Regions from separate parts of the Pseudomonas trivialis genome, predicted to be linked through region 2. Evidence: predicted binding sites of a transcription regulator. Region 2 holds the regulator's gene; each other region holds the start of a gene.
The links. The regulator sigma-54, encoded in region 2, starts transcription at its own class of promoters, with help from an activator protein. The targets are predictions, from matches to a motif close to ANTGGCATNNANNTTGCTNT.
Positions count from the first base shown of each region.

Region 1: VRB54_RS16520 (flagellar hook-length control protein FliK) is a predicted target of sigma-54. The motif match lies at 1,791-1,810, and genes of this name have one in related genera.
Region 3: flgB (flagellar basal body rod protein FlgB) is a predicted target of sigma-54. The motif match lies at 1,342-1,361, and genes of this name have one in related genera.

Region 1 covers NZ_CP142151.1:3,789,336-3,792,578, reverse strand. Annotated here, with positions in the region: gene VRB54_RS16525 (Hpt domain-containing protein) at 1-107, shown strand, start outside; gene VRB54_RS16520 (flagellar hook-length control protein FliK) at 1,966-3,243, shown strand, end outside.
Region 2 covers NZ_CP142151.1:938,059-941,301, reverse strand. Annotated here, with positions in the region: gene lptA (lipopolysaccharide transport periplasmic protein LptA) at 1-422, shown strand, start outside; gene lptB (LPS export ABC transporter ATP-binding protein) at 422-1,147, shown strand; gene VRB54_RS04035 (RNA polymerase factor sigma-54) at 1,332-2,825, shown strand; gene hpf (ribosome hibernation-promoting factor, HPF/YfiA family) at 2,902-3,207, shown strand; gene ptsN (PTS IIA-like nitrogen regulatory protein PtsN) at 3,216-3,243, shown strand, end outside.
Region 3 covers NZ_CP142151.1:4,105,376-4,108,618, reverse strand. Annotated here, with positions in the region: gene cheR (protein-glutamate O-methyltransferase CheR) at 1-210, shown strand, start outside; gene VRB54_RS17925 (hypothetical protein) at 294-1,076, opposite strand; gene flgB (flagellar basal body rod protein FlgB) at 1,403-1,810, shown strand; gene flgC (flagellar basal body rod protein FlgC) at 1,814-2,257, shown strand; gene VRB54_RS17910 (flagellar hook assembly protein FlgD) at 2,274-2,996, shown strand; gene flgE (flagellar hook protein FlgE) at 3,028-3,243, shown strand, end outside.

The sequences.
Region 1 (3,243 bases), 2.6 Mb from region 2:
TGGCGTCGGCGGGGGATCTCGGGGGGTTGGTGGATCAGATTGACCGGGAGTTTGCTTTGGTTCGGGCGATGTATGAGGGGGAGCTGCGGCGGGTTTTTGTGGGGTGATTGGGGGGGGCGCCCTTACGGCGCGGATGGACCATCCCTGGCCCCTGCGTGTTTGACGGCGCGCCCCAGATCAAAAGCAAGGGCGCGGCGGCCTTGGAGCCGACCGGGATTGTTTGCCGAACACTGTACAAAATGTGGGGGGCTTGCTCCCGATGGCTGAGTGTCAGTCAGCTTATTTGTAGCTGACACACCGCCATCGGGAGCAAGCCCCCTCCCACATTTGGATCTCCATTTGTCTGATGGATATCACAGTGCTTTTGATCTGCTTTGCTTTGGCTTTCGCTCTTGATCTCAGGCACACCGAGCCTAAGCAATGTTCCGAGTGGTGGGACGAAGGCCTTTGCTTACTTTTTGGGCTTTCCAAAGGTGAGCCGGAACCCCCAGCGTGTTTGACGGCGCGCCCCAGATCAAAAGCAAGAGCGCGGCGGCCCTGGAGCCGACCGGGATTGTTTGCCGAACACTGTACAAAATGTGGGGGGCTTGCTCCCGATGGCTGAGTGTCAGTCAGCTTATTTGTAGCTGACACACCGCCACCGGGAGCAAGCCCCTCCCACATTTGGATCTCCATTTGTCCGATGGATATCACACCGCTTTTGATCTGCTTTGCTTTGGCTTTCGCTCTTGATCTCAGGCACACCGAGCCTAAGCAAGGTGCCGAGTGGTGGGGCGAAGGCCTTTGCTTACTTTTTGGCCTTTCCAAAGGTGAGCCGGAACCCCCAGCATGTTTGACGGCGCGCCCCAGATCAAAAGCAAGAGCGCGGCGGCCTTGGAGCCGACCGGGATTGTTTGCCGAACACAGTACAAAATGTGGGAGGGGCTTGCTCCCGATGGCTGAGTGTCAGTCAGCTTATTTGTAGCTGACACACCGCCATCGGGAGCAAGCCCCTCCCACATTTGGATCTCCATTTGTCTGATGGATATCACAGCGCTTTTGATCTGCTTTGCTTTGGCTTTCGCTCTTGATCTCAGGCACACCGAGCCTAAGCAAAGTGCCGAGTGGTGGGGCGAAGGCCTTTGCTTACTTTTTGGCCTTTCCAACGGTGAGCCGGAACCCCCAGCGTGTTTGACGGCGCGCCCCAGATCAAAAGCAAGAGCGCGGCGGCCTTGGAGCCGACCGGGATTGTTTGCCGAACACTGTACAAAATGTGGTGGGGGCTTGCTCCCGATGGCTGAGTGTCAGTCAGCTTATTTGTAGCTGACACACCACTATCGGGAGCAAGCCCCCTCCCACATTTGGATCTCCATTTGTCTGATGGATATCACAGCGCTTTTGATCTGCTTTGCTTTGGCTTTCGCTCTTGATCTCAGGCACACCGAGCCTAAGCAAGGTGCCGAGTGGTGGGGCGAAGGCCTTTGCTTACTTTTGGGCCTTTCCAAAGGTGAGCCGGAACCCCCAGCGTGTTTGACGGCGCGCCCCAGATCAAAAGCAAGAGCGCGGCGGCCTTGGAGCCGACCGGGATTGTTTGCCGAACACAGTACAAAATGTGGGAGGGGGCTTGCTCCCGATGGCTGAGTGTCTGTCAGCTTATTTGTAGCTGACACACCGCCATCGGGAGCAAGCCACCTCCCACATTTGGATCTCCATTTGTCCGATGGATATCACACCGCTTTTGATCTGCTTTGCTTTGGCTTTCGCTCTTGATCTCAGGCACACCGAGCCTAAGCAAGGTGCCCTGGTGGGGCGAAGGCCTTTTTCTTACTTTTGGGCCTTTCCAGCGGTGAGCCTCCGTAAGGGCGGAACCCATATCAGCCATCACCCAAATAACGGATATACACCCAACCCACTCAACCTGGCCCAACTCTTGCTATATCTCCATAACTGCATCCCACGACCCCCATGCAGTTGGAGACCCTACTTATGCCAGTCGCCCCCAACTCCCTTCTTCAGGCTGCCCCTGCGGCCAAGCCTCAAGCGCCCGTCGCTCCTTCACCTTCAGTGACGGCGGACCCACGGGACAAAGGCCCTGGCTTCGCTCAAGTGTTCGCTAATCAGGCGCCAAAATCAGTCGCCAAGCCCGACGCCAGCCCGGCCAAACCCACGCGGGACAAGCCCGCCGAGAACCCGGCCAAGCCCGTTGCCGATAGCGACAAGCCTGCCGCCAACACGCCGGCGGTTGCCGATAGCGGCAAACCCTTGCCTGCCACACCGCCGGCCAAGTCCGATGACAGCGCCAGCAGCGATGACGACAAACCCACCGACCCGGCCCTGGCACAACAGCCAGCGGCCGATCCGGTGGTCGACCCGGCGCTGGTGGTCACGCTCACGCCAGTGGTGGCTGTGCCGGTGCCGCCGGAAACCCCGGCCCCGGTTGCGGCCAAGCCCGACAAGTCTGACAAGACGCAGCCCGCAGTCGCTGCACCTGTCGCGGCAACCGATGCAGCCAAGCCTGCCTTCGACCCCGCCGCCGACCCGCTGGACGACATGCCCGCCGTGCGCCTGGCGATGGAGCAGGGCGGTCACGTGTCGGCCACCAGCCAGGCGCCGCAGAAGGGCGCACCGACCACCACCCAGGATCAGCCTACCGCCGCGCAGACTTTCGCCGCCGGCATGGCCACCCTGGTGGACCAGCAAGCCGCCAAGGACAGCACCCATCAGGGCGGCGAGAAGGCGTTCGGTGCGCTGATCGATGACGGCCTCAAGGACCTGAAAAACGCCGGCAGCGATACACGGGTCGATAACTTCGCCGATCGTCTGGCCGCGCTGACCCAGGCCGCCACACCGAAAACCGCCAATGCGCTGCCGCCGGTAGCCAATGCACCGCTGGCGATGCATCAGAGCGGCTGGACCGAGGAAGTGGTCAATCGCGTGATGTACCTCTCCAGTGCCAACCTCAAGTCGGCCGAGATCCAACTGCAACCGGCCGAGCTGGGGCGCCTGGACATCAAGGTCAACATGACACCGGACCAGCAGGCTCAGGTCACGTTCATGAGCGGTCACGCCGTGGTGCGTGAAGCGCTGGAAAGCCAGTCCGGTCGGCTGCGCGAGATGTTCGCCCAGCAGGGCATGGGCCAGGTGGACGTGAACGTGTCCGACCAGTCCCGTGGCCAGGAGCAGCAACAGCAGCAACAAAGCCAGATGCGCGGCGTGAGTGGCGGCGGTGGGCGGGGTGGTCGTGGCGATGCGGCTGAGCAGACT
Region 2 (3,243 bases):
ACGACGCTCAGCTCGATGACAAGCAAGGCGTCGCGACCTATACCGGCGGCGTCATCATCACCCAGGGCTCGATGAAGATCACCGGCAACACGGTGACCCTCACCCGCACCCCGGCTGGCGACATTGACGTGGTTACGTCGGTGGGCAACCTGGCCTACTTCGAGCAGAAGCAGGCCCCTGCCGATACCGGCCCGATGAAGGGCTACGGCAAGACTATCCAGTATCACGCCCAGCAGAATCGCATCGTGCTGATCGACCAGGCCAAGGTGCTGAGCCCCGATGGCAACTCCACGGAAGGTGAAAAAATCACCTATGACACCGTGAAGCAGATCGCCAACGCCGGTCGCGCCAATGGCTCCAAGGTCACTGCACCGCGTCCGCGAATCGACATGGTTATCCAGCCGAAGAAGAAGGCCGAGTAATGGCAACCCTGAAAGCCCAGCATCTGGCCAAGGCCTACAAAAGCCGTCAGGTCGTGCGCGACGTCAGCCTGTCGATCGACAGCGGCCAGATCGTCGGCTTGCTCGGCCCCAACGGCGCCGGCAAGACCACCTGCTTCTACATGATCGTGGGCCTCGTCCAGGCCGACCAGGGTCGTGTGCTGATCGACGACCTCGACGTCAGCCACCAGCCCATGCATGGTCGTGCACGCGCCGGTATCGGCTATCTGCCACAGGAAGCGTCGATCTTCCGCAAGCTGTCGGTTGCCGACAACATCATGGCGATCCTCGAGACCCGCAAGGAACTCGACCGCGACGGCCGCCGTCAGGAGTTGGAAAGCCTGCTGCAGGAATTCCACATCAACCACATTCGCGACAACCTCGGCATGAGCCTGTCCGGTGGTGAGCGTCGCCGCGTGGAAATCGCCCGCGCCCTGGCCACCGCACCCAAGTTCATCCTGCTGGACGAACCGTTTGCCGGCGTCGACCCGATCTCGGTCGGCGACATCAAGCAGATCATCCATCATCTCAAGGCCAAGGGTATCGGTGTGCTGATCACCGACCACAACGTCCGTGAGACCCTCGATATCTGCGAGACCGCCTATATCGTCAACGATGGCCAACTGATCGCCGAAGGCGATTCGGCGACTATCCTGGCCAACGAACTGGTCAAGGAAGTGTACCTGGGTCACGAGTTCCGCCTGTAGACACGGTGGTATCAGGGCGTTCGCCGACGAGCGCGCGAGTCAATGAAAACCTCAGTATTTTTATTGTCATCGCGCTCTAGGCAAAGCACCCGATATCAGGCATATAATTTGCTTATGTTTGGCGCTCGCGCGCCCTGTCGTGGATGGCGCATTGCGCCGGCGAATAAGGTGTTAAGCCCCTGCCATGAAACCATCGCTAGTCCTGAGAATGGGCCAGCAGCTGACGATGACACCGCAGCTGCAACAGGCCATCCGCCTGCTCCAATTGTCGACCCTGGACCTGCAACAGGAAATCCAGGAGGCCCTGGAGTCCAATCCGATGCTCGAACGCCAGGAAGAAGGCGACGACTTCGATAATGCAGACCCACTGGCCGACAACATCGAGCAAAAACCCAACCCGGACGTGCAGGAACCCTCCTATCAGGAAACCGCCCCCACGGTGGACAACCTCGAGGAAGGCGACTGGAACGAGCGCATCCCCAACGAACTGCCTGTGGACACTGCCTGGGAAGACGTTTACCAGACCAGTGCCAGCAGCCTGCCCAGCAATGATGATGACGAGTGGGACTTCACCACCCGCACCTCCGTCGGCGAGAGCTTGCAAAGTCACCTGCTGTGGCAACTGAACCTGGCGCCGATGTCCGACACCGATCGCCTGATCGCCGTCACCCTGATCGACTGCATCAACAACCAGGGCTACCTGGACGAAACGCTCGACGAAATTCTGGAAGCTTTCGACCCGGAACTGGATATCGAACTGGACGAGATCGAAGCCGTCCTACACCGCATCCAGCAGTTCGAGCCCGCCGGTATTGGTGCACGCAACCTCAGTGAATGCCTGCTGTTGCAACTGCGTCAATTGCCCGCCAAGACGCCATGGCTCAACGAAGCCCAGCGCCTGGTCACCGACTACATCGACCTGCTGGGCAGCCGTGACTACAGCCAGCTGATGCGTCGCATGAAGCTCAAGGAAGATGAGCTGCGCCAGGTCATCGAGCTGGTGCAGAGCCTAAACCCGCGTCCGGGCTCGCAGATCGAATCCAGCGAAGCCGAATACGTGGTCCCCGACGTGATCGTCCGCAAGGACAACGAGCGCTGGCTGGTGGAGCTGAACCAGGAATCCGTGCCGCGCCTGCGGGTCAACCCGCAATACGCCGGCTTTGTACGCCGCGCCGATACCAGCGCCGACAACACCTTCATGCGCAACCAGTTGCAGGAGGCCCGCTGGTTCATCAAGAGCCTGCAAAGTCGCAACGAAACCCTGATGAAAGTGGCCACCCAGATCGTCGAGCATCAGCGCGGCTTCCTGGAGTACGGCGACGAAGCGATGAAACCGCTGGTGCTGCACGATATCGCCGAAGCGGTGGGCATGCACGAATCGACGATTTCGCGGGTAACCACACAGAAATTCATGCATACCCCGCGGGGTATATATGAGCTGAAATACTTTTTCTCCAGCCACGTCAGCACCTCCGAAGGCGGCGAATGCTCGTCCACGGCGATTCGCGCAATCATCAAAAAACTGGTTGCCGCGGAAAATCAGAAAAAGCCATTGAGTGACAGTAAGATCGCTGGTTTACTGGAGGCACAAGGCATTCAGGTCGCCCGTCGAACCGTCGCCAAGTATCGCGAATCCCTTGGGATTGCGCCTTCCAGCGAGCGTAAGCGGTTGATGTGACGGGCGGGCCACAGCGTTCCAGTGGCAGGCGCTTTTCGCCTGTCGCTTTATGCACTGGCAACGAAGGAGAAGCTGTATGCAAGTCAACATCAGTGGACACCAGCTGGAAGTCACCAAGCCCCTGCGTGAATACACCGAGAGCAAGCTGAACAAGCTTGCGGGGCATTTCGACAAGATCACCAATGTGCAGGTCATCATGGAGGTCGACAAGCTCAAGCAGAAAATCGAAGCCACCCTGCACGTACCGAATGCCAAGCTCGTCGCCAATGCGGAACACGAAGACATGTACGCGGCGATTGACTCGCTCTACGACAAGCTCGACCGCCAACTCATAAAGCATAAGGAAAAGAATCTGCACCTGATGCAAGGTACAGGTCGTTAACTCCCCCCATGATCCGACTTGAAACCATCCTGACCC
Region 3 (3,243 bases), 2.3 Mb from region 2:
GCCAGCCTGGGCAAGTTCGACATGGTGTTTTGCCGCAACGTGCTGATCTACTTCTCGGCCGAGGTAAAGAAAGACATTCTGTTGCGCATCCACGGCACCCTCAAGCGCGGCGGCTATCTGTTCCTCGGTGCTTCGGAGGCACTCAACGGTCTGCCGGATCATTACCAGATGGTGCAATGCAGTCCCGGGATTATTTACCAGGCCAAGTAATGTTCACTTAAAAAACGGGAGGCCCTGCAAAGGCCTCCCGTTTTTTATGCCTGCAGAAAAAGAGATTATTCAGCCAACCGTACTCACGGCCTGGCCTGCATTCGGATATTACTCAGTGACAAACGATGAATCCCGCTGGGCACCGTCTGGTTGAAAATGCCCAGCCGCACATCGCCCGTCAGTGTTGCGGTGAATGACCCGTGTCCGGTTTGCGGTTGGGCCTGGGTAATGTTTTGTACGACGGTGCCGATCCGGCTGCCGTTCATCGTCAGGTACAGAGTCGAGCCATCGGCCGCGGCGGAACCGCCAATGACCTCGAAACTGCAATCATAGGTGCGCCCCGCGATCACCGGTACTGCACGGGTGATGATATGAGCACTGCTGGCCTGGCTGACGAGCAGGTCAACGACCACGCTGCCATTGATGACATGCAATAACCCGCCTACGTAGGGGCCCTGGGGCACCCAACCCTGAAAAGTGTCATCGCTGAAATCCCATGCGGCGGCAGGCAGTGGCACGACGATGGGACGTGAGTTGATAAGGACTTTCGCCACCGGCGCAGCAGAGTAGCGCCCCGCACGGCTGATGGTCAGCACCAATTGCACGATGGTGCCTGCGCTGGCTTCAATAAAGCCTTTAGGTATCAAAAACTCGAGCCTGGGAGCGTTTGTGGCAATCTGAAAGCTCTGGTTGAACTCGCCACCGCGCACGCTGCTGTTCAGGGTCAAAAAGACCCTGTCATCCTTGATCACCGGGAAATCGGCGGTCAGCCCGGCGCAGTCACCGCTGATAAGTCGTGTGTTCAGCTCCGGAGGGGTTGGTGCTGAATTTTGTTCGTTGAATCGGGGCGGCGGGATAATCAACATTTCAGACCTCTGCGGCATACATCAAGTGTGTGCACCGAATAAGGCATCCAGGCAATAGACACCACAACTGTCAGAAATGACAGTTAAGACCAACGGTGGCCTTATTCCGCCTTCCAATTGACGCTATCGCCTGATTGCCGCCCCTTCGTAAAAGCGGCAAGCGCCGTTGCCGCTTTACTGGCGCCACGCGGAAGCCGGTTGCCGCTTTTCTGGCATTGCCGCCGGACCTGTCCCCGCAAACCCTTGAATTACGGGCCTTGCGCACATTGGCATGCGCCTTGCTATGACCTTGTTACGAACAGCAGGTCAGCCTAAAGGTTTCCGCCATGAGCATCAGCTTCGATAAAGCGCTCGGTATTCACGAACAAGCCCTGGGCTTTCGCGCAAAGCGTGCCGAAGTCCTGGCCAACAACATTGCCAACGCCGATACCCCGAACTACAAGGCTCGGGACCTGGACTTCTCCGCCGTGCTCGCCGCACAGCAGGACAAGACCCAGAACGGCACCTTCGCCTTGAACATGACCAACAGCCGTCATATTGAAGCGCAAGGCCTGAGCAGTGGTGACGAGTCGCTGCTTTATCGCACGCCGATGCAGCCGTCGATCGACCAGAACACCGTCGATGCTCAGCTGGAACAGTCGAACTACGCCGAGAACTCGGTGAACTTCCAGGCCAGCTTCACCCTGCTCAACAGTAAATTCAAAGGGCTGATGTCAGCCCTGCGTGGAGAGTAAGCCATGTCCCTGTCCAGTGTTTTCAATATTGCCGGTAGTGGCATGAGCGCCCAGACCACGCGCCTCAACACCGTGGCCAGTAACATCGCCAACGCCGAGACCGTGTCTTCGAGCATTGACCAGACCTACCGCGCTCGCCACCCGGTGTTCGCCACCATGTTCCAGGGTGGGCAGAGCGGCGGCAGCGATTCGTTGTTCCAGGATCAGGGCAATGCAGGCTCCGGCGTGCAGGTGCTGGGCGTGGTCGAGGACCAGAGCAATCTCGAAGCGCGTTACGAGCCCAACCATCCTGCGGCGAACGAAAAGGGTTACGTCTACTACCCCAACGTCAACGTGGTCGAGGAAATGGCGGACATGATCTCGGCCAGTCGCTCGTTCCAGACCAACGCGGAAATGATGAACACCGCCAAAACCATGATGCAGAAGGTCCTGACCCTGGGTCAGTGATAAGGGGCGCCAACTAATGGCCATCGTTGATACGTCAAACAACTCGGCAGTCCAGGACCTTTTCAATTCCAAGGTCAAGACCGCCCAGGACAACACCAGCCTCACTGACGCCGCCGCAGGCGCGACGGGCAGCCAGGCAATGGGCAAGGATGCTTTCCTGAAACTGCTGGTGACCCAGTTGAAAAACCAGGACCCGTTATCGCCTCAGGACAACGGTGCGTTCGTGGCCCAACTGGCACAGTTCAGCAGCCTTGAAGGCATCAACAACCTGAACGACTCGGTCAAGGCGATCTCCACCAACGTCACCTCGTCGCAGGCGCTGCAAGCGTCTTCGCTGGTGGGCCGCTCGGTGATCACCCAGACCGACAAGACGCTGGTCGACACCAGCAAGAGCATGACCGGCTCCGTGAATGTGCTGGCGTCGGTGGGCAATGTCGCGGTCAAGATCACCGACAAGGACGGCAACACCGTGCGCACCCTCGACATGGGCGCCCAAAGCGCCGGTTCCCAGAGCTTTATCTGGGACGGCAAGAACGACAAGGGTGAGGTTGCAGCTGCGGGGACTTACACGTTCACGGCCACCACCAAGAATGACGCGGGCGATTCCGTCGCCCTGGCCACCTCGCTGCCGGCAACGGTGACCAGCGTGACCCTGAGCCAGACCGGCGGCGAAATGCTGCTCAACCTGGCAGGCGGAAGCAGTATCAAGCAGTCGCAAATCCAGACCATCGGTTTATAGAGCCCGCTAACTACGGTGCAAGGAGAAATACATGTCTTTTAACATCGGCCTTAGCGGCCTCTATGCGGCCAACAAACAACTGGACGTGACCGGCAACAACATCGCCAACGTTGCGACCACGGGCTTCAAGTCGTCCCGTGCGGAGTTCGCCGACATCTACGCGGCGTCCAAACTGGGCACCGGCCAGAACAGCATCGGCAACGGCGTGAACCTGGCGGCGGTATCCCAGCAGTTCACCCAGGGTGAC